DNA from 2 places in the Arsenophonus nasoniae genome. Region 2 is predicted to be linked to the other one. Evidence: predicted binding sites of a transcription regulator. Region 2 holds the regulator's gene; the other holds the start of a gene.

Region 1 (9,991 bases), 1.0 Mb from region 2:
GTTAGGGCAAGCAAAAATATTGGCTGGTTCATTAGGCGTGCAACATATTCATGTATCATTATCTGATGAACAAAATTATGCTTGTGCCACGGTGATTATGGAAAGTTAAATTTTATCGGCATGATGTAATAAGACAAATTTATCCCATAATTGTTCTTCTGTTTCAGGATTATCAGGATCTTTGACAATGGTATTGCTGATCGGACAAACGGATTGGCAAGTTGGCTTATCATAGTGGCCAATACATTCAGTACAAAGATTGGGATTGATCTGGTAAAACGCTTCTCCCATTGAAATTGCTTCATTAGGACATTCTGGTTCACACATATCACAGTTGATACAGCGTTTTGTTATTAATAAGGACATATCAATATATTATAAGTAATTTGGATAAATATCAGTAAGTTATGTATGAAAAACATTAGTTAATTTTATCTATAATTGATAATTTCGTACAGTCTATTTTGAAAAAAACAATTCAGTAATACAATAGTAGCCAAACATATCGCTTTTACTATCTTAACTATGTAAAGGGATATGAGCATTAAATTTATTGTTTTTGTGCTAAAAACAAATTCAATGCTAGTCAGAATAATACAAAGACAAAAAACTGATTCTGATGAATATTGAGATGTTTTAGAGCGCTGAAAGTTTCGTGTAAATCCTTTACATAAACTCATACATGAAATCTATTATTGCAGCAGCTAAGCCTATTTTAAACATTTAGCTAAATCGTGTCGATCTAAATAGCAAAAAATATAATCTAAGGCTGGATTTCAAATTGAAATCCAGCAATATATTTACTGGGTAATTGTTATTCCATTAATGAGAATGGTAAAATATTTTCATTGGCTGTTAATATTCTATCATATTCCCTTTCGTTTCTAAGAATATTTTTATCAATTTCATAGCCAAGAAGTTCTGATAAGATATATTTATTCATCAAACCACTCAAATATCCGTCTTTATTACGAAAAGATTCAATAAAATCACAATTGAAACGATTATTGGTTGATTTATACATAAAGGGGATCAAATATTGTTCTCTTCCCTTTTCTAATCCATGACCCACATTAACAATCTCACCATGATCGGCGGTATAAATTAAATTAAAATCTATTTTCTTTTCATTAATGACTTTAAAAATATCATTAATGATTCGGTCAGTATGATGAATGGTAAGATCATAATTTTCTGCGTTTGGTAATGCTTTTTTATCTATTTCATCATAGTTGTTATAGGGTAAATGATTACCATAAAGATGAATAATAATAAATCGCTTTTGGGCATTATCAGACAACACTTTTACTAACAGGTTAGCTAATTTATTATCATTATAATCGGTTAATTTTAAATCATTGCTTTTTTGAGCGATAAAACCATATTTAGAACCATGCAGCCCTTGTATTTCTTGCGAACCTAACCAATATGTTTTATATCCATTGGCTTTTGCCATTTCAATAATAGATTTATTGTTGAACAGGTTATCTTCATTTTCAGGCGTATGGAAAGCTAGTGTCATTGACAAGGAATCACGGGTTATCGGTGAACTAGAATGGGCATTATTCACGATGCAACTATTTGAGGTAGAAAATAGTTTTGTCATATGGGGTGTGGTATCAAAATGATAACCATAAGCACTATAACGTGAGTATAGTGAAGCTTCACCCATGATTAATATAATGTTTTTGTTATCATTGTCTTTTTTTGCCACTATTGCATGATTAAATTTTTCAATCTCTGCTATATTTGCATATTTATTATTATCATATGATGAAATTAATAAATAAACCGCATCACCAAATATTAAAGGGACTTTATCATGAAAAAAAATCCCAAGTTGTTTTTTATCTTCTTTGATATCAGAAATTAATCTGTTTTCATCTTTTATATCTATAATAACTAAGATAATAGAAAGTGTTGTAAACGATAGTACTGAGTACAATAATAGAGACGTATTCGCTAAATTTTTCTTAATTATGGTTATCAGATAAAATAAAAAAGCAGTAAATATCAATGAAGGTAAAATTAATTTTAAAAATAAACTGCCTAACATAAATAGCGCTTCATTTATGTTTGTTTCAAGAATGGAATGAAGAACGGAAATTGTTATATTTCCGTTAAAATTTAACGAATATATAACTTTTATGTTGATAAGAAATAGAAAAGTTAACCCTATTAATTTTCGTAAATTATTATTACTCAGTATTAAAAAGAGAGTTATTAAGAGAATAGTAAAAGTAGATATATGCGGTAACCTTGCATCAACTTTAAAAATAAAAATATTTAATAAAAGCGAAAATATAAATAATAATAATAAGATTATATAGTTAATGTATTTTTTCATATGGTTAAGCTAACTATGTAACAAAAAAAGAATTTTTTCTGTTAATTACGTAGAAAATATTTTAATGTGCTTCAATAGCAGGTTAGTGCCTCCATGCATGCTTAGTATTTTTGTATTACTAAGATCAAATGAGATTACTAACAATTAATGCTAATTCAAAAACTAAAAGATAATATAAGACTATAAGTTTATTATTTTATTCTTTATCACACTCTATAATATATTTGGAGTAATTAATAGTGACATTTAAAGTTTTATTTAAAATATTAGTTAGATCATCAAATTAGTAAAAAGCTGCATTTATTTTTAGCTTTGTAGCGAAAATAAACACAACTTATTTTATATTGTACACAATAAATTATCAGACTAAAACAATAATATTATACCCTATTAGTTGTTTTGGTATTTTGCATTCTGTTATGGCGCCATATCGGCCGGTAATTTTCTATAGTCAATGCGTTTATTACTAAAGTCAATGACACTATTTTGTTGTGAACAAATATCGTTTGAAATCATATGACAGGAGTGGTCAATACTGGGATCGTCAATACCTGACCATTCAGAAAATAGACTTAAAAAGTTAATTCCACTTCTGCCAGCGTTGATGTACTGCCGGTTGATAGAATTATGAGAGCTAATAAATAGTGGTACTTCATAATCTTGACGATATTGGTCATTATGGGTGAGTTTAAGGTCACTCGGATTGTTTTTATTGACGAAACCCAAACCATGATCAGAAAAGTATATCATGCTCCATTTTGAGTGGCTGTCAGTTAAATATTGATGAATAGTTGCCAGTAGCTGATCCGTATTTTTTATGCTCTGGATATAACATGAGATCTCTTTACTTTTATAAAAAATATCATAATGATTATCAGTTCTGGCGCAGGCGCGAGGATGACTACCCATTAAATGAACAATAATCAATTTTTTGGCCTGAGGGGCTTTGATTGCTGCTGCAATTTGCGGTAGTAATTCATCATCATTGCTCTCTTTGCTATTATTATAACTTCCTCTTTTAAGGAAAAATGGCTGGTCGGCTTTTTTCCCCAGCGAGGCAATCGGTGTGTCATAGATACCAACCGCTCCCTGATTTGACAGCCAATAAGTAGTAAATCCCCACTTTTTAGTGAGCGCAATAACGCTATTAGCTAATTTAGGAGGCTGAGTTAGCGAATGAGTTAATGATGGTACGGTTGTTGAGGCGGCTGAAATATAATGATTGAATATAATACCATTAGCAGCATCCATAAATGGGGTATCATTAATTGGAAAGCCATAAACATGCATAAAGTCGCGTCTAGCGCTTTCACCAATCACCATAACATAGGTATCATAGGGTGTGGCAGCATTGTTTGGCTGGAAATCATCTTTTTGTGCAATTAAGCTAAAAAGCTTTTCCGTCTCGCCTTTCGCCTCATAGGTATCTTTGATAAATTTAATTTCTGGATAACCACTATTTAAAATATCAAATTCACCTATTTCTTTATAATCTTTTATTGGGCCATAGAAAAGAAACAGCAGAAAAGTAATAAAAGCCCAAACCTTTATTTTTTTTGCGCTATTAAGCTTGAATTTTGCACAGAAAAAACCGAACAGTAAAATAAATAATGATCCAATATAAAGATAATATGGAATATTAGTAATAAATTCTATTGCTTCATGTAAATTGGTGTAAGTAACTGATGTTGCTATGGTGAGTGAGGGCGCACCATATAGAAACCTGGCCGGAAAATATAGCGCTGCAATAATTGTAAATATGATAATAAATCCACAATATATTATCCGTAATGGACTGATAACGATGAGTAATGCAACGATACCCGCTGTATAGTTTAGCCTTGGTGGATAACCTAAAGCGTAATGAATTAAGCTAAATAATATAGTAAGTAGCAATATTTTTAGCAAAAAATACTGATTGTTATTTATTAATTTTTTTATCATTTAATATACACGTGTTAATTAGGTTACTATCTTTAATGAAAGATGAGCAGGGTCGAATAGACTAAATTTATGTAATAGCATAGCTTATGTTACAGATGATTTAGCAAGGTAATCTATTATCTGTTCCAGTGTTATTAAACCATAGATTGATATTATGTTATAACAACTTTTACCCTATAAGTTAATTTTTTGAGGTTTTTTATTCGTGGAACAAGCCAAAAAAGATGTTTATTGGATGCGAAAAGCTATTTTACTCGCAGAAAAGGCGCAAGCAAAAGGTGAAATTCCGGTAGGTGCGGTATTGGTTCATGAAGATAAATTGATTGCAGAAGGTTGGAATCAGCCTATTTCGGATCATGATCCATGTGCTCATGCAGAAATTATAGCTTTGCGGGCAGGTGGCCAATATTTACAAAATTATCGCTTACTTAACACTACTCTTTATGTGACCTTAGAACCATGTATTATGTGTGCTGGGGCCATGATCCATGCGCGCATCAGTCGCTTAGTTTATGGTGCCTGTGATCAAAAAACCGGTGCTGCGGGCTCAATAATTGATGTTTTTAATCATCCTGATATGAATCATCGTATTCTGGTATTGGGAGGGATTTTGTCTGATGAATGTTCGGCGATGTTAAGTCGTTTTTTTAAACAGCGGCGAGCAGAAAAAAAATTGGGCAACAAAGTGCCGCGCTGTTAAATTAAATCTGCCTAAGCAGCTTAGTGAGGCTACTTAGGCAGAAGTAAAGGCTAATACTATTTTAGTAATGATTGGCAAAATTAATCACTACTTTCTTTTTTACTGCTGGCTCTAGAGAATAAAAGCGGATCCCTGGCGGCAAGCTGCATATTTTGATTCATTTCCTTATTCTGTAGGTAACCCACCAAGCTTTGGTGATAACGGCGAATATTTTCCACATAACGATAGGCTTCATAGCCACGTGCATAACCGTAGGTTAATTTAGCAAAATATTTTTTCTTACTGAGTAAGGGAAGTCTAGCTTTTACATCTAACCAACTGTCTGGATCACCACCTTGTAGGAGTGTCAGTTTCCTGGCATCAAGCATATGACCCAATCCCATATTATAAGCTGATAATGCAAACCAAATACGATCATCAGGCGCAATAGTGGTTGGTAAGCGTGACATCAGATATTGTAAATAAGCAGCGCCACCTTTAATACTTTCCTCTGGATCCAGCCTATCTGACACACCCATAGTTTGTGCGGTAGGTACGGTAAGCATCATTAAACCACGAACACCCGTTGGTGATGTGGCAAGTGGATCCCAGTGGGATTCTTGCCAGGAAATTGCTGCGAGTAGCCGCCAATCCATATCTTCTGCATATTTTTTGAACAGATGTTTATAGGTTGGCAAAGTTTTATTAATCGCAGTAATAAATGAAAGCGTATCAAAATAATCAAAGCTAGCAACATGGCCAAAATATTTTTCATCTAAGCGGGTTAAAAGTTCTTCTTCTTTGCTTTTATTGAAGAAGTCTAACATTGCTGCATTTAGACTATTATCTTTTGAGCGTTTCATATACCAATTAAGGCTATGATCGTCGCTAACATTAAAAGCAACTGCAATGTTTGGATGAATGCGTTGCTGCATGGCGACGACAATAGAGTTTTCTAAGGTATAATCAATTTTTCCTTCAGCTAGCAGTTGTAATAACTCAGTCGCATTATAATGACTGGTTTCTTCCCACTGGAGATTAGGGTATTTTTGCTTCAACCGTTGCAGTGTACTAGCGTGTACTGAATCTGTGGCAACGACAAACTTCCCTTTTATATCATTCAAAGAGCGTGGACGATTTATCCCTTTGCGATAAATCAGTTGTTGTGAAACGGTATAGTAGGCAGGTCCCGGCTGTGCTCTATCGAGGCGCTTCTCATTGTAGAGAAGTCCTGCAGTAATGAAGTCACTATTACCGTTTTCTAGATCATTAAAAAGCTGATTGATATTTGAACGTACATTGATACGTAGCTTTACGCCAAGGTAATCGGCAAAGCGTTTGGTCAGTTCGTAATCAAATCCGCTTGCTTCTTGCTTATCGTTAAAGGACATAAGTGGTGAATTAATGGTACTTACACGTAGTTCACCACGAGAAATAATTCTCTTTACCTGGTCTTGCTGCTGGTTGGGCCACTCAATATTAAGTGCAATGACACCAACAGAAATTATAGAGACAATAACGATAACAAGATAATTAATTCTAATATTAATCAAATGGTTATATCTCGTTAGTTAAACAGATTATCTTAATTAAAATGACCAAATTATGGCCAATTTTTTAAGAGCCCGATATTTTGCTTAACAAAAAAATGATTTGCAACGTAATTTAATCTATTTTACATATCTTTAACATTCCCTAGTGAGTGATAAATGTTCACGCAAACGGTTTCGTAATGGCTCATGATGCTTTATAATAGTCGGCCAGTTTTCCTGATACCTATGCTTCAGGCCAGCTTTATAAGTTAAGAGAAACTATTACTATGGAAATCCTGCGTGGCTCACCCGCTTTATCGACATTTCGCATTACTAAGCTTCTATCTTTATGCCAACAGCAACAACTGCCGGTTATTGACATTTATGCTGAATATGTACACTTTGCTGAACTTGGTGCGCCATTAAATCAGGATGACCGACAAAAACTGAGTAAGTTGCTTCATTATGGCCCTTCATTAACTGAGCAACAGCCTACAGGCCAGTTACTCTTGGTTACTCCACGGCCAGGCACTATTTCACCTTGGTCTTCAAAGGCAACGGATATTGCTCATAACTGTGGATTACAGCAGGTGATCCGGCTTGAGCGTGGGATTGCTTATTATATTATTTATTCTGCACCACTGGATATATCACAATTGGATGATTTATCTGTCATTTTGCATGATCGAATGGTTGAAGCGGTTTGGACTTCTTTTGAGCAGGTAGAATCACTCTTTGTGCATCATAAGCCAGCGCCGATGGTAACAATAGAAATATTAAAAAATGGTCGTCGCGCACTTGAATTGGCAAATACTGAATTAGGGTTAGCGCTAGCCACAGATGAAATTGATTATTTGATGCATGCCTTCCAAACATTAGGGCGGAATCCAACCGATGTTGAGCTCTATATGTTTGCGCAAGCTAATTCAGAACATTGTCGGCATAAAATATTTAATGCCAGTTGGATTATTGATGGTAAAAAACAACCTAATTCTTTGTTTAGTATGATAAAAAATACTTATCAACAAACGCCAGATTATATTTTATCTGCTTATAAAGATAACGCTGCCGTGATGGAAGGATCGAATATTGGGCGTTTTTTTCCTGATCCGGTAAGCGGTAAGTATGATTATCATCATGAAAATACCCATATTTTGATGAAAGTAGAAACCCATAACCACCCGACAGCTATTTCTCCTTGGCCAGGCGCTGCAACTGGCTCGGGTGGAGAAATACGCGATGAAGGCGCCACAGGACGTGGTGCAAAGCCTAAAGCAGGCTTAGTCGGATTTGCTGTTTCTAACTTACGCATTCCAGGTTTTAAACAACCTTGGGAACAAGATTTTGGTAAACCGCAGCGTATTGTTAGTGCGCTTGATATTATGCTGGATGGGCCATTAGGAGGCGCGGCTTTTAATAATGAATTTGGCCGACCCGCTTTGTTAGGTTATTTTCGTACTTATGAAGAACAAGTGAATAGTCATAATGGCGCAGAATTACGCGGCTATCACAAACCAATTATGTTAGCAGGTGGTATAGGTAATATTCGGGCAGAACATATTCAAAAGGGCAATATTCCGGTTGGCGCTAAATTAATTGTACTAGGTGGCCCGTCAATGAATATTGGGCTGGGAGGCGGCGCAGTTTCATCGATGACTTCAGGGCAATCTGATATTGATCTTGATTTCGCCTCAGTGCAACGTGACAACCCTGAAATGGAGCGTCGTTGCCAAGAGGTTATTGATCGCTGTTGGCAGTTAGGTGACGATAATCCGATTCTATTTATTCATGATGTTGGTGCGGGAGGGCTTTCTAATGCCATGCCTGAGCTAGTAAATGATGCGGGTCGAGGGGGGATATTTGAACTACGCCAAATATTGAATGATGAACCAGGCATGGATCCACGTGAGATTTGGTGTAATGAATCTCAAGAGCGTTATGTATTGGCTGTGTTACCTGAACAACTTCCTTTATTTGAGTCTATTTGTCGTCGAGAACGCGCACCCTATGCCGTTATTGGTGAAGCAACGGAAAATCGGGATTTGCTACTTAATGATAGTTATTTTACTAACCAGCCTATTTGCATGCCACTGGATGTTTTGTTAGGTAAAACACCCAAAATGCGACGTGATGTTAGTTCTCAACATGCAGCTGGTAAGCCGATTAATCGAAAGACGATAACCTTAACAGAAGCGGTTAAACGGGTATTACATTTACCCGCAGTGGCAGAGAAAACTTTTCTGATTACTATTGGCGATCGTAGTGTTACCGGAATGGTAGCGCGAGATCAAATGGTTGGTCCTTGGCAGATCCCGGTTGCTGATTGTGCGGTCACGACAGCGAGTTTAGACAGTTATTATGGCGAAGCTATGTCTATCGGTGAGCGCTCACCAATAGCACTATTGAATTATGCAGCATCCAGCCGGATGGCAGTTGGAGAAGCATTGACCAATATCGCTTCTGCTTATGTTCAGGATCTAAAACGGGTGAAACTTTCCGCTAATTGGATGGTAGCCGCCGGACATCCTGGTGAAGATGCAGGTTTGTATCAAGCTGTAAAGGCGATTGGTGAGGAGCTATGTCCAGCATTAGGTCTAACCATCCCGGTTGGTAAAGATTCTATGTCAATGAAAACCACCTGGCATGAAGGCGAACAGGTTTGTGAAATGACCGCGCCACTTTCTGTTGTGATTACTGCTTTTTCACGGGTTGAAGATGTTCGTTTAACGGTTACACCTGAGCTGAAAAGTGATCAAGATAATGCATTATTATTAATAGATCTCGGGCAGGGTCATAATGCGTTGGGTGGTTCAGCATTGGCGCAGGTATACCGGCAATTAGGTGATTATCCACCCGATGTCCGTGATGCTAAATTATTAACCGGTTTCTTTAATGGGATTCAGGCACTTATTAAAGAACAAAAATTATTAGCTTATCATGATCGTTCTGATGGTGGCCTATTTGTGACATTAACCGAAATGGCATTTGCCGGTCACTGTGGGTTGAATATTGATATTGGTCATTATGATAAAGATATTCTTGCGGCTTTATTCAGTGAAGAATTAGGTGCAGTTATCCAAATCAAACAAGCAGATAGGGAAAAGGTGGAAGCTTGTTTAGCTGAGCATGGTTTGTCTGAGTGTGTACACTATATTGGTATGGCAATTAAAGACGATATTGTTGCTATCAACAGTGTCGGCAAAGAAATTTATCGTGAAAAGCGTAGCCAATTGCGTTTATGGTGGGCTGAGACCAGCTGGCAAATGCAACGTTTACGTGATAATCCTGAGTGTGCTGATCAAGAACATCAGGCTAAACAAGATCTGACAGATCCGGGTTTAAATGTAAAATTAAACTTTGATCCAGCAGATGACATTGCGGCGCCCTATATTATGACAAACCGCGCACCGAAAGTGGCTGTTTTACGTGAACAGGGGGTCAATTCCCATGTTGAAATGGCGGCTGCATTTCACCGTGCAGGTTTTACTG
Region 2 (9,991 bases):
GGGATTTCTTTATTAATTTGTTCACGTTTTCGTACCATACCGGTAATTTGGATACAAAATTCGTTACGTAATTGTGACGCTTGAGTAAAAAGTTCGGCATGCTTTTCCTGCAGAAAAACAACTTGAACTAAACCTTCGCGATCTCTCATATCGACAAAAATTAATTTACCTAAATTGCGCTGGCGATTCACCCAGCCACAGAGAGTAACCTTTTGTCCGACGTGAGCAACACCTAATTGCCCACAATAATTTGTCCGCATACGATATCCTTTTACTCATCATACTCAACTTGCAGAGTCGCTTGCACTAATCGTTTTAGTGCTATTTATTTAAACGCAATAAAAAAATATCGCTATTATACAGAAAATTCCATTGGGAAATAAGTATGCCTTATCATATTGGATAAATAACTTTTACCGTTTTCGCAATTGCAGAGCTTTTTATTGATTTAAATACTATATTTATGGTAACAGTTGAAGCTTTGAGATGTATCATTATTTCGCTGTTTTGCTTAATAAAATTGGGGAAAAAAAATGGTTAGTTCTCTGTACATTGTATTTAGCGCTTTAATATTGCTTAAGTTATCTTTGGAAGTCATTAAACTGAGAACTCAATATCAAGTGACTTACGGTGATGGTGGCTTTTGTGAATTACAAATAGCAATACGCGTTCAGGGTAATGCAATTGAGTATATTCCTATCTCTATGCTGTTATTATTAATGATGGAGATGAATGGCGCACCTGTTTGGGCTATTCATCTTTGTGGATTAATTTTTATTATTGCCAGAATTCTCCATTACTTTGGTCTAAAACATAGGGAACGCACTTGGCGCTATTTTGGTCGAATAACCACCTTTAGTTCTATGATTTTAATGATCCTGGTTAACATTTATTATTTGCCTTGGATCCAAATTTTCTCGTTTGATCTATAATATCATACTTATTTCATTAACATGGGCATACTTAAGGCTTTGCCATGTTAATGAGATTTAGTGTATGTACTAACTTAAAATCTGTTAGAATAAATTACCGTTTGCTATTTAATTGATTCATAAGTTATGCCTAGCCATATTTTAAATAAACAGAAAGACACCCTGTTTGCTACCCCTATCGCTAACTTGGGTGACTGGCAATTTGATGATAAAGTTGCCGAAGTCTTTCCTGACATGATCAAGCGCTCAGTTCCTGGCTATTCAAATATTATCACTATGATTGGCATGCTTGCGACCCGTTTTGTCACAGCCAATAGCACTATTTATGATCTCGGTTGCTCATTAGGTGCAGCCACATTATCGATTCGCCGTAATATTAAAGCTGAAAATTGTAAAATAATTGCTATTGATAATTCTGCCGCTATGATCGAACGTTGCCAGCGATATGTTTATGCTTATAAAGCGAATACGCCGGTTGAAATTATTGAGGATGATATTCTCAATACTAATATCCAAAATGCCTCAATGGTGGTATTAAATTTTACCTTACAATTTATTGCCCCAACTGTTCGACAGCAATTAATTAACCGTATCTACCAAGGACTGAATCCTGGTGGTGTCCTAGTGTTATCTGAAAAATTTAATTTTAGCGATAAGAAAATTGAGTCTTTACTGTTTAATATGCATTATGATTTTAAGCGCGCCAATGGTTATAGTGAACTCGAGATAAGTCAAAAACGTAATATGCTAGAAAATACCATGTTACCTGATTCGATTGACAACCATAAAGCACGTCTACGTGCTGCCGGGTTTGATCATTGTGATTTATGGTTTCAATGTTTTAATTTTGGTTCATTACTCGCTATCAAGGGTCAAGATTGATGATAGATTTTGGTCATTTTTATCAACAAATCGCAATCGGGCCGCTAAGCCACTGGCTAGAAACACTACCATGCCAAATTGAACAATGGAAAAAAACAACGCAACATGGACAATTCAACAGTTGGCAAAAAATAGTGCAAAATCTGCCCAACATAACGCCCACTGACTTAGATCTAAAAACTGCAGTTATGGCCAAAAATGAGTACCCACTTTGTCCTAAAGAGAAGCAACGCATTACCCAACTATTAAAAAGCCTGATGCCCTGGCGTAAAGGCCCGTTTTCCCTTTACGATATTGACATTGATTGCGAATGGCGATCGGACTGGAAATGGCAACGTATCCTACCTTATCTTTCACCATTAACAGATAAATTAGTACTTGATGTCGGCTGCGGTAATGGCTATCACATGTGGAGAATGGTTGGTGAAGGCGCGAAAATGGTTATCGGTATTGATCCCACCCAACTATTTTTATGTCAGTTTGCAGCAGTACGTAAATTAATTGGTAATAATCAACAAGCTTATCTATTGCCCCTAGGCATTGAACAACTACCGTCACTTGCTGCCTTTGATACTGTGTTCTCAATGGGGGTACTTTATCATCGGCGTTCACCGTTAGATCATCTCTATCAACTAAAAAATCAATTAGTTTCTGGTGGTGAGCTAATACTTGAAAGTTTAGTTATTGACGGTGATGAAAACCAATGCTTAATACCTAATGATCGTTATGCTCAAATGCGTAATGTCTATTTTATTCCATCAGCAAAAATGCTTAAAATCTGGTTAGAAAAATGTGGCTTTTGCGATGTGTATATTGTTGATCAAACAGTAACAACCCTAGAAGAACAGCGTAAAACAGCCTGGATGGAAACTGAATCATTAGCAAATTTTCTGGCCCCAAATAACATTCATTTGACAGTTGAAGGTTATCCGGCTCCTTTACGCGCTACTTTAGTTGCCAAAAAAAGATAAACATGACGGTATTAAATACCGTCAATACACTAAGCTTACTTATTGGTCATAATTGGTAATCGTTAATAAATTTTTCATTGCTTCCACCACATCCCTATCGACACAATAATGGGTAAATTCATCCATCTCCATATTGGCACTCATCGTAACTCCTGCTTTGCGGTAATTCATGCTCGACGGCATCACTTTTCCAGCAGAAGTATGTACTTCGGGTAAACCTGCATCAATAAATTTCTGTAAATTTGACAATTTCACCCCAGCACCAGCCATGATAATCGGCCCATTGGGGGTTTTGCCAGCTAATACATTTAATTCTTTCAATAACGGTAAACCTAATTCCGCATTCTGTTGCTGACCTGAGGTTAATATACGTGCAACACCAAGTTCTGTCAGTTGTTCATAAGCTTGTTTTGGGCTAATGCACATATCAAAAGCGCGATGAAAAGTAACAGCCATATCACCAGATAATGCTTTTAAAATACGCATGCGGGGTATATCAATATGTCCTTCTCGATTTAATATGCCATATACGACACCGGGAAAACCTAACTGTCTGATAAGGCTTATATCATGTTTAATAGCTTCAAACTCGCTATCATTGTAACAAAAATCCCCTCCTCTAGGACGTACAATTGGATGAACGGGGATATTTACTGTATCTATAGTCTGTTTTAAACAACCATAACTCGGTGTTAATCCGCCTTCAGCTGGACTGGAACAAAGTTCAATACGATCTGCGCCAAATTCTTGCGCAATTAGGGCACATTCAGCCCCATAGCAGCAAATTTCAAGGGTTATCATAATACTGCCACCTCTGATTAATTATTGTTATTTCTATTTTTTAGTTATCAATTAATAAGCATACTATTCTGCAAATAAAATACCCATTTTTCAAACTGTAATTACGACAAGTAATTAATTTTAATCAAAAAGGATAATATTTTATTATAAAAGGCCATTAACTTTTAATAATAAATTTTCAATATACTTTTAACTTTTCATGAAGATAAATTTTAATATGCAAAATAAAGAGACTTAACATAGCCTATTTTTTAAATTAATATTTCTAATCAAAATTGCAATTTTACAATCAATGCTATTTTTTAAAGTTAGATAATGCAAAAATTCTCAAATAGCATTTAGTATGATGATAAAAAGCGATCCTATCTGATATTATTTTACAATAGAGTTATCAATCAAATAGTTGATTAGTAGCATGTGAATAGCTAATTATGGTATAAAGCCAGCTATTTTTTATCTCGACCCTCATAGCTGTATCTTACTAAGTCGAAAACGACAGCTATCTTCATCATTAAGGTAATCAGGTGAATATTCAGGCTCTTCTTTCAGAAAAAATTAGTAATGCATTAGTCGCCGCAGGCGCGCCTAAAGGTAGTGATGCACATATCCGCCCTTCAACAAAAGCCCAATTTGGTGATTACCAAGCTAATGGTGTCATGTCAGCTGCTAAAAAAATCGGTATTCCTCCACGTCAGTTAGCGGAAAAAATGCTACCGCTACTGAAGCTGGAAAATATTGCCAGTAAAGTTGAAATTGCGGGACCGGGTTTTATTAATATTTTTCTTGATAAGCAATGGATAGCAAAACAGATTGAACTTACCTTACAACATGAAAAATTGGCTATTAATAGCGTTACGCCACAAACCATTATTATTGACTATTCGGCCCCCAATGTCGCAAAACAGATGCATGTTGGCCATTTACGTTCTACCATCATTGGCGATGCTGTCGCTCGCACATTAGAGTTTTTAGGTCATAAAGTAATTCGTGCTAACCATATCGGCGATTGGGGCACCCAGTTTGGTATGCTAATTGCGTATCTGGAAAAAGTTCAGCAAGAGAATGCTACCAATATGGCCTTAGCGGATCTGGAAACTTTCTATCGTGAAGCTAAAAAACATTATGATGAAGATGAAAATTTTGCTGAATTGGCACGTAATTACGTGGTTAAACTGCAGTCTGGTGATGAATATTGTCGTAAAATGTGGCACAAATTGGTTGATATTACCATGGCGCAAAATCAACAAACCTATCAGCGTTTAAATGTCACGCTGACTGAAGACGATGTGATGGGTGAAAGCTTATATAATAATATGCTGCCTGATATTGTCGCTGATTTAACGGCTAAAGGGTTAGCTGTTGAAAGTGATGGCGCTATGGTTGTCTATTTGGATGAATTTAAAAATAAAGATGGCGATGCCATGGGGGTGATCATCCAGAAAAAAGATGGTGGCTATCTCTATACGACAACAGATATTGCCTGCGCAAAATATCGTCATGAAATACTTCACGCCGATCGCGTGTTGTATTATACCGATTCACGACAACACCAACATCTCATGCAAGCTTGGGCTATTGTACGTAAAGCCGGCTATATTCCTGATACAATGTCATTAGAGCATCACATGTTTGGTATGATGCTAGGTAAGGATGGTAAACCGTTTAAAACTCGCGCCGGCGGAACTATCCGGCTCGCCGATTTACTTGATGAAGCGATTGAGCGTGCAGCTCATCTTATCCGTCAAAAAAATTCAGCTATGCCAGAAAAAGAGTTACAATCGATTATCCAGGCGGTTGGTATTGGTGCAGTAAAATATGCCGATCTATCGAAAAATCGTACCACTGATTATATTTTTGACTGGGACAATATGTTAGCTTTTGAGGGTAATACCGCGCCTTATATGCAATATGCCTATACCAGAGTGGCCTCAATTTTTAAGCGAGCTAAGATTAATCCGGCAACCTTAACCGCGCCGGTGATATTGGCCAATGAATATGAGCAAGTGCTAGCGATACGTTTATTGCAATTTGAAGAGACAATACTCACTGTTGCTCGCGAAGGTTTACCACATATTATGTGTTCTTATTTATATGATCTGGCTGGTTTATTTTCTAGTTTTTATGAACATTGTCCAATTTTGAATGCAGAAAATGACGCATCAAAACAAAGCCGATTAAAACTGGCGTTACTAACGCAAAAAACCTTAAAAATTGGTCTAGACACATTAGGAATTGAAACGGTAGAAAGAATGTAATCCTTTACTGGCTATAGGCTGCCAATAGCGCAGCCTACTAATTATATTATGCTGCTTAAGCCAAAAATCATTATCGTGGTAGCGATAAAATAGACGGTTAAGCCAACATAATGGTCAGAAAATAAAAGAAACAAATGATACGATCATTAACAATGCAACAATCGCAGTACATAAACCATACTTAAAATCGGTATCCATAACCTCACCTCACTATTCTCACAGCTTTATTCATAAATTCGCTAATGAAAAATCATTTAATGTCATAACATCATACAACAAAAAAACTATTTTTTATTATATCATCAAGGAAATATTGATTAACACTTTTGTTTTTATAACAAATCAGACAAAATGAACAGTTTACTGATAATTTAATTATCAGTGGGTTATTTTTATAGTTTAATGATAGTCGTTTTTAAATAATAGTAATGGATTTGGAAATGGTGCAGGAGTCTTTTTAACATGGCAACAATTAAGGATGTGGCAAATTTGGCGGGGGTTTCAACTACCACCGTATCTCATGTAATTAATAACACCCGTTTTGTTGCCAAAGAGACAAAAACGAGTGTTTGGGCAGCCATTAAAACACTTAATTATTCTCCCAGTGCCGTTGCTCGTAGTTTGAAAGTTAACCATACTAAATCCATTGGTTTACTGGCTACCTCTAATGAAGCCCCTTATTTTGCAGAAGTCATCGAGTCAGTAGAAAACAACTGTTATAGTCAAGGATATACATTAATCCTGTGTAATTCACATAACAACCTCAATAAACAGCAAGCCTATTTACAAATGTTAGCGCAAAAAAGGGTTGATGGTTTATTGGTAATGTGCTCCGAATATCCAAAACAACTACTCCAGATGTTAGAGGAATACCGTAATATTCCAATGGTTGTGATGGATTGGGGGCAAGCTCATGGTGATTTTACCGATGTCATCATTGATAATGCGGTTTATGGCGGTTATCTTGCCGGGCGTTATCTGATTGAACGCGGGCATCGTGATTTAGGGATTATCTCTGGACCATTAAAACGCAATACTGGCAGTGGCCGGCGGCAAGGCTTTCTCAATGCCATGAAGGAAGCTAACATCCAGCCACTGGATAAATGGATTGTTGAGGGTGATTTCGAGCCAACTTCCGGCTACGACGCGATGAAGCAAATTTTAAATCATCAACCAAGACCGACCGCTATTTTTTGTGGTGGTGACATTATGGCAATGGGGGCTATCTGTGCAGCGAATGAATTAGGCATTCGGGTTCCACAAGATATCTCTATTATTGGCTATGACAATGTTCGCAATGCACGTTTTTTTACGCCAGCACTAACCACCATTCATCAACCTAAAGAACGTTTGGGTCAAATGGCTTTTACTATGCTGCTGGATCGTATTTTTAATAAACGCAAAAATGCGCAAACTATTGAAATACATCCTGAGCTTATTGAACGCCGTTCGGTTGTCGATGGTCCATTTATTGACTACCGCAGATAATCGCTAGATTTAAATTTCTTCAATTAGCTAGCCACTCGGCATTCAGCGTTTCGCTATTACCTAAATAATCAAGTAACCAACTCAAGGTCGGAGAACGTTTTTCTTCATTCCAAATAACACAACACGGACTATCAGGTAAGGGTTGCTTAATCTGTAAAGTTTTTAATTCATTTTTGCGGCAAAGTTGCTCTACCCGATGTTTAGGCGCAAATCCTAAACATAACCCATTTTTTAAACAAGCTAAACCACTTTCCCAATCTGGCACAATAAGCCGTTTTTGGTTATCCAATGCCCAAGTTTCTCGCTTTGGCAAGTAGCGAGAGGTATCTTCTAAACATAAACTCGGATACTGACGTAATTGTTGATCACTAATTAGACCGTTCATTTGTGCTAAAGGATGATTTATGCTGACAACACATGACCAGGGCATAAAGCCCATATCACGAAAACTATATCTATCACCAATCGGGGAGGCGCGAGTGGCACCAATCGCAATATCTACTCGAGCATCGACCAACGACTCCCATACACCATTATAAACTTCCTGTTGAATAAAAAGTTCAATATCAGAAAAGTGACGATAAAAATCTAATATTAATTGCAATATTCTCTCGGGCTTAACAACCCGATCAATAGCAATACTAAATTGTCCATGCCAACCATTGGCAATCTGTTGACACTGATGGCGTGTTTCACGCATTGTTTTGATAATATGGCGCGCATTTTTAACGAAAAATTTACCGGCATCAGTAAGAACAACATCACGATAACGTCGTTCAAACAAAGGAACGGCCAGCCACTCTTCCAGTTGTTTTACGGTATAACTTACTGCAGAGGGAACTCTATGTAACTCAACGGCAGCGGCACTAAAACTGCCCGTTCTTTCAACGGCATCAATCACTTCAAGGGAATACTCTGACCACATAGCCTCTTACCTGTCAAAATATTTGATAACAATATGCAAATAATAACGCTTCACAACAAAAATTCATCTCTTATACAATAAAAAGCGATATTTGATATTATTTAATTTATTGATACCAATATGAATAAAAATAACCCCAATAAACATAATTTTGGCTTTATGCTTTATCTAGCTGGCTTAAGTATGCTCGGTTTTTTGGCCATTGATATGTACTTACCTGCTTTTAGTATAATGCAACAACAACTCAACACCTCAGCAAATACCATCAGTGCAAGTCTTAGTCTATTTTTATGTGGTTTTGCCTTCGCACAACTTAGTTGGGGGCCGCTTTCCGATCGTATTGGTAGAAAACCCGTTTTATTAATTGGGTTGGCACTATTTATTTTTAGCTGTCTAACAACACTCTGCATCACTAATGGTACACAATTACTTATTTTGCGATTTATTCAAGGTATTAGCGTTTGTTCAACAGCAGTCATTTGGCAGGCTTTGGTCATTGATCGTTTTAGTGGCCACTATGCTAAACGGGTATTTGCTACCATTATGCCTTTAGTTGCACTATCGCCCGCATTAGCCCCTCTATTAGGTGCCTGGATCCTTACTAGTAATAGCTGGCAAATGATATTTTTTAGTTTAGCTATCATCGGAATATTGCTTTTTTTGGCCACCCTTTTATTACAGGAAAAAAAACGTTTAGAAAAAACACAGAAAATAAAATCCACCACCTCTTTTATCACCTTCCTACGTTCTGCCGTATTTAGTGGTAATGTATTAATTTATGCCGCCTGTAGTGCCGGATTTTTTGCCTGGCTAACAGGCTCTCCATTTATTTTAACTGAAATGGGATATAATCCGCAGGATATTGGCATCAGTTACGTACCTCAAACCATCGCTTTTATGTTCGGTGGCTATGGTGGACGTTATTTCATAGCCAAAATAAAAAACCAAATCTTGCTGCCAATGATTCTTATCGGTTATGCACTAAGTGTATTGATTATCTTTATTCTTGCTATTTTTTCACAACCTAATTTATTTACTCTGTTACTACCTTTCTGTTGCATGGCTGCGATGAATGGTGCTTGCTATCCTATTGTGGTATCAAATGCATTAAGTGTTTTTCCTAAAGTCAGTGGTAAAGCCGCAGCGTTACAAAATACTCTCCAGCTAGGTTTATGTTTTGCGGCGAGTCTGGCCGTATCTAGTTTAATTACTAACCCGCTGCTGGCAACTAGCGGTATTATGGTTGCTACCATCATTCCACTGCTAATAGGCTACTGGCTGCAAAAAAGTAAAAATTCAGCCAATACCACAACGGAAGCCTTCGAGTAGGAAAATAAATCTTTCAACAAACGCGGGTGAGATTGCTGACTTTGACTAACGAGCATATTAAGCGCTCATTTTTTCAGTAGCCGTCTTCGCATATGTATTATGTAAAATTTTATTTATTGGTGAAATGAGAATATTTAACTTTCTCATTTCGATCAGATCTCATGACTTAAAAAGCAAAATTACCATCCACATTAATTTAAAAAACAAGCCATTCTTTAAATTGATATGAAATCAATGACGGTAGGAATTTTTTTCCAACTTAGCAGGAAAGAGGTTGATGTGGCAAAAGGCCCAAATCCGAAAAGAATAAACAAATCATCTGAAAAAATATCTGAACATAAGCACGCCTTTGGCGTGAGCATCGCGGCAAAGGCGCTCTATTTCTAGGCAATTCCCTTCTCGTCTTTT

The links. The regulator PurR, encoded in region 2, represses purine synthesis genes. The targets are predictions, from matches to a motif close to CANGCAAACGTTTGCNTG.
Region 1: the regulator PurR is predicted to act here: its motif matches at 6,685-6,702, upstream of purL (phosphoribosylformylglycinamidine synthase).

The regions. Positions count from the first base shown of each region.
Region 1 is NZ_CP038613.1:2,705,704-2,715,694, reverse strand. It holds gene acpS (holo-ACP synthase) at 1-109, shown strand, start outside; gene ArsFIN_RS13780 (YfhL family 4Fe-4S dicluster ferredoxin) at 106-366, opposite strand; gene ArsFIN_RS13775 (phosphoethanolamine transferase) at 815-2,056, opposite strand; gene ArsFIN_RS13770 (phosphoethanolamine transferase) at 2,765-4,291, opposite strand; gene tadA (tRNA adenosine(34) deaminase TadA) at 4,527-4,991, shown strand; gene mltF (membrane-bound lytic murein transglycosylase MltF) at 5,072-6,523, opposite strand; gene purL (phosphoribosylformylglycinamidine synthase) at 6,790-9,991, shown strand, end outside.
Region 2 is NZ_CP038613.1:1,659,379-1,669,369, reverse strand. It holds gene aspS (aspartate--tRNA ligase) at 1-260, opposite strand, end outside; gene ArsFIN_RS08180 (MAPEG family protein) at 534-932, shown strand; gene cmoA (carboxy-S-adenosyl-L-methionine synthase CmoA) at 1,059-1,814, shown strand; gene cmoB (tRNA 5-methoxyuridine(34)/uridine 5-oxyacetic acid(34) synthase CmoB) at 1,814-2,785, shown strand; gene cutC (copper homeostasis protein CutC) at 2,825-3,586, opposite strand; gene argS (arginine--tRNA ligase) at 4,111-5,841, shown strand; gene purR (HTH-type transcriptional repressor PurR) at 6,304-7,329, shown strand; gene punR (DNA-binding transcriptional activator PunR) at 7,349-8,254, opposite strand; gene punC (purine nucleoside transporter PunC) at 8,375-9,583, shown strand.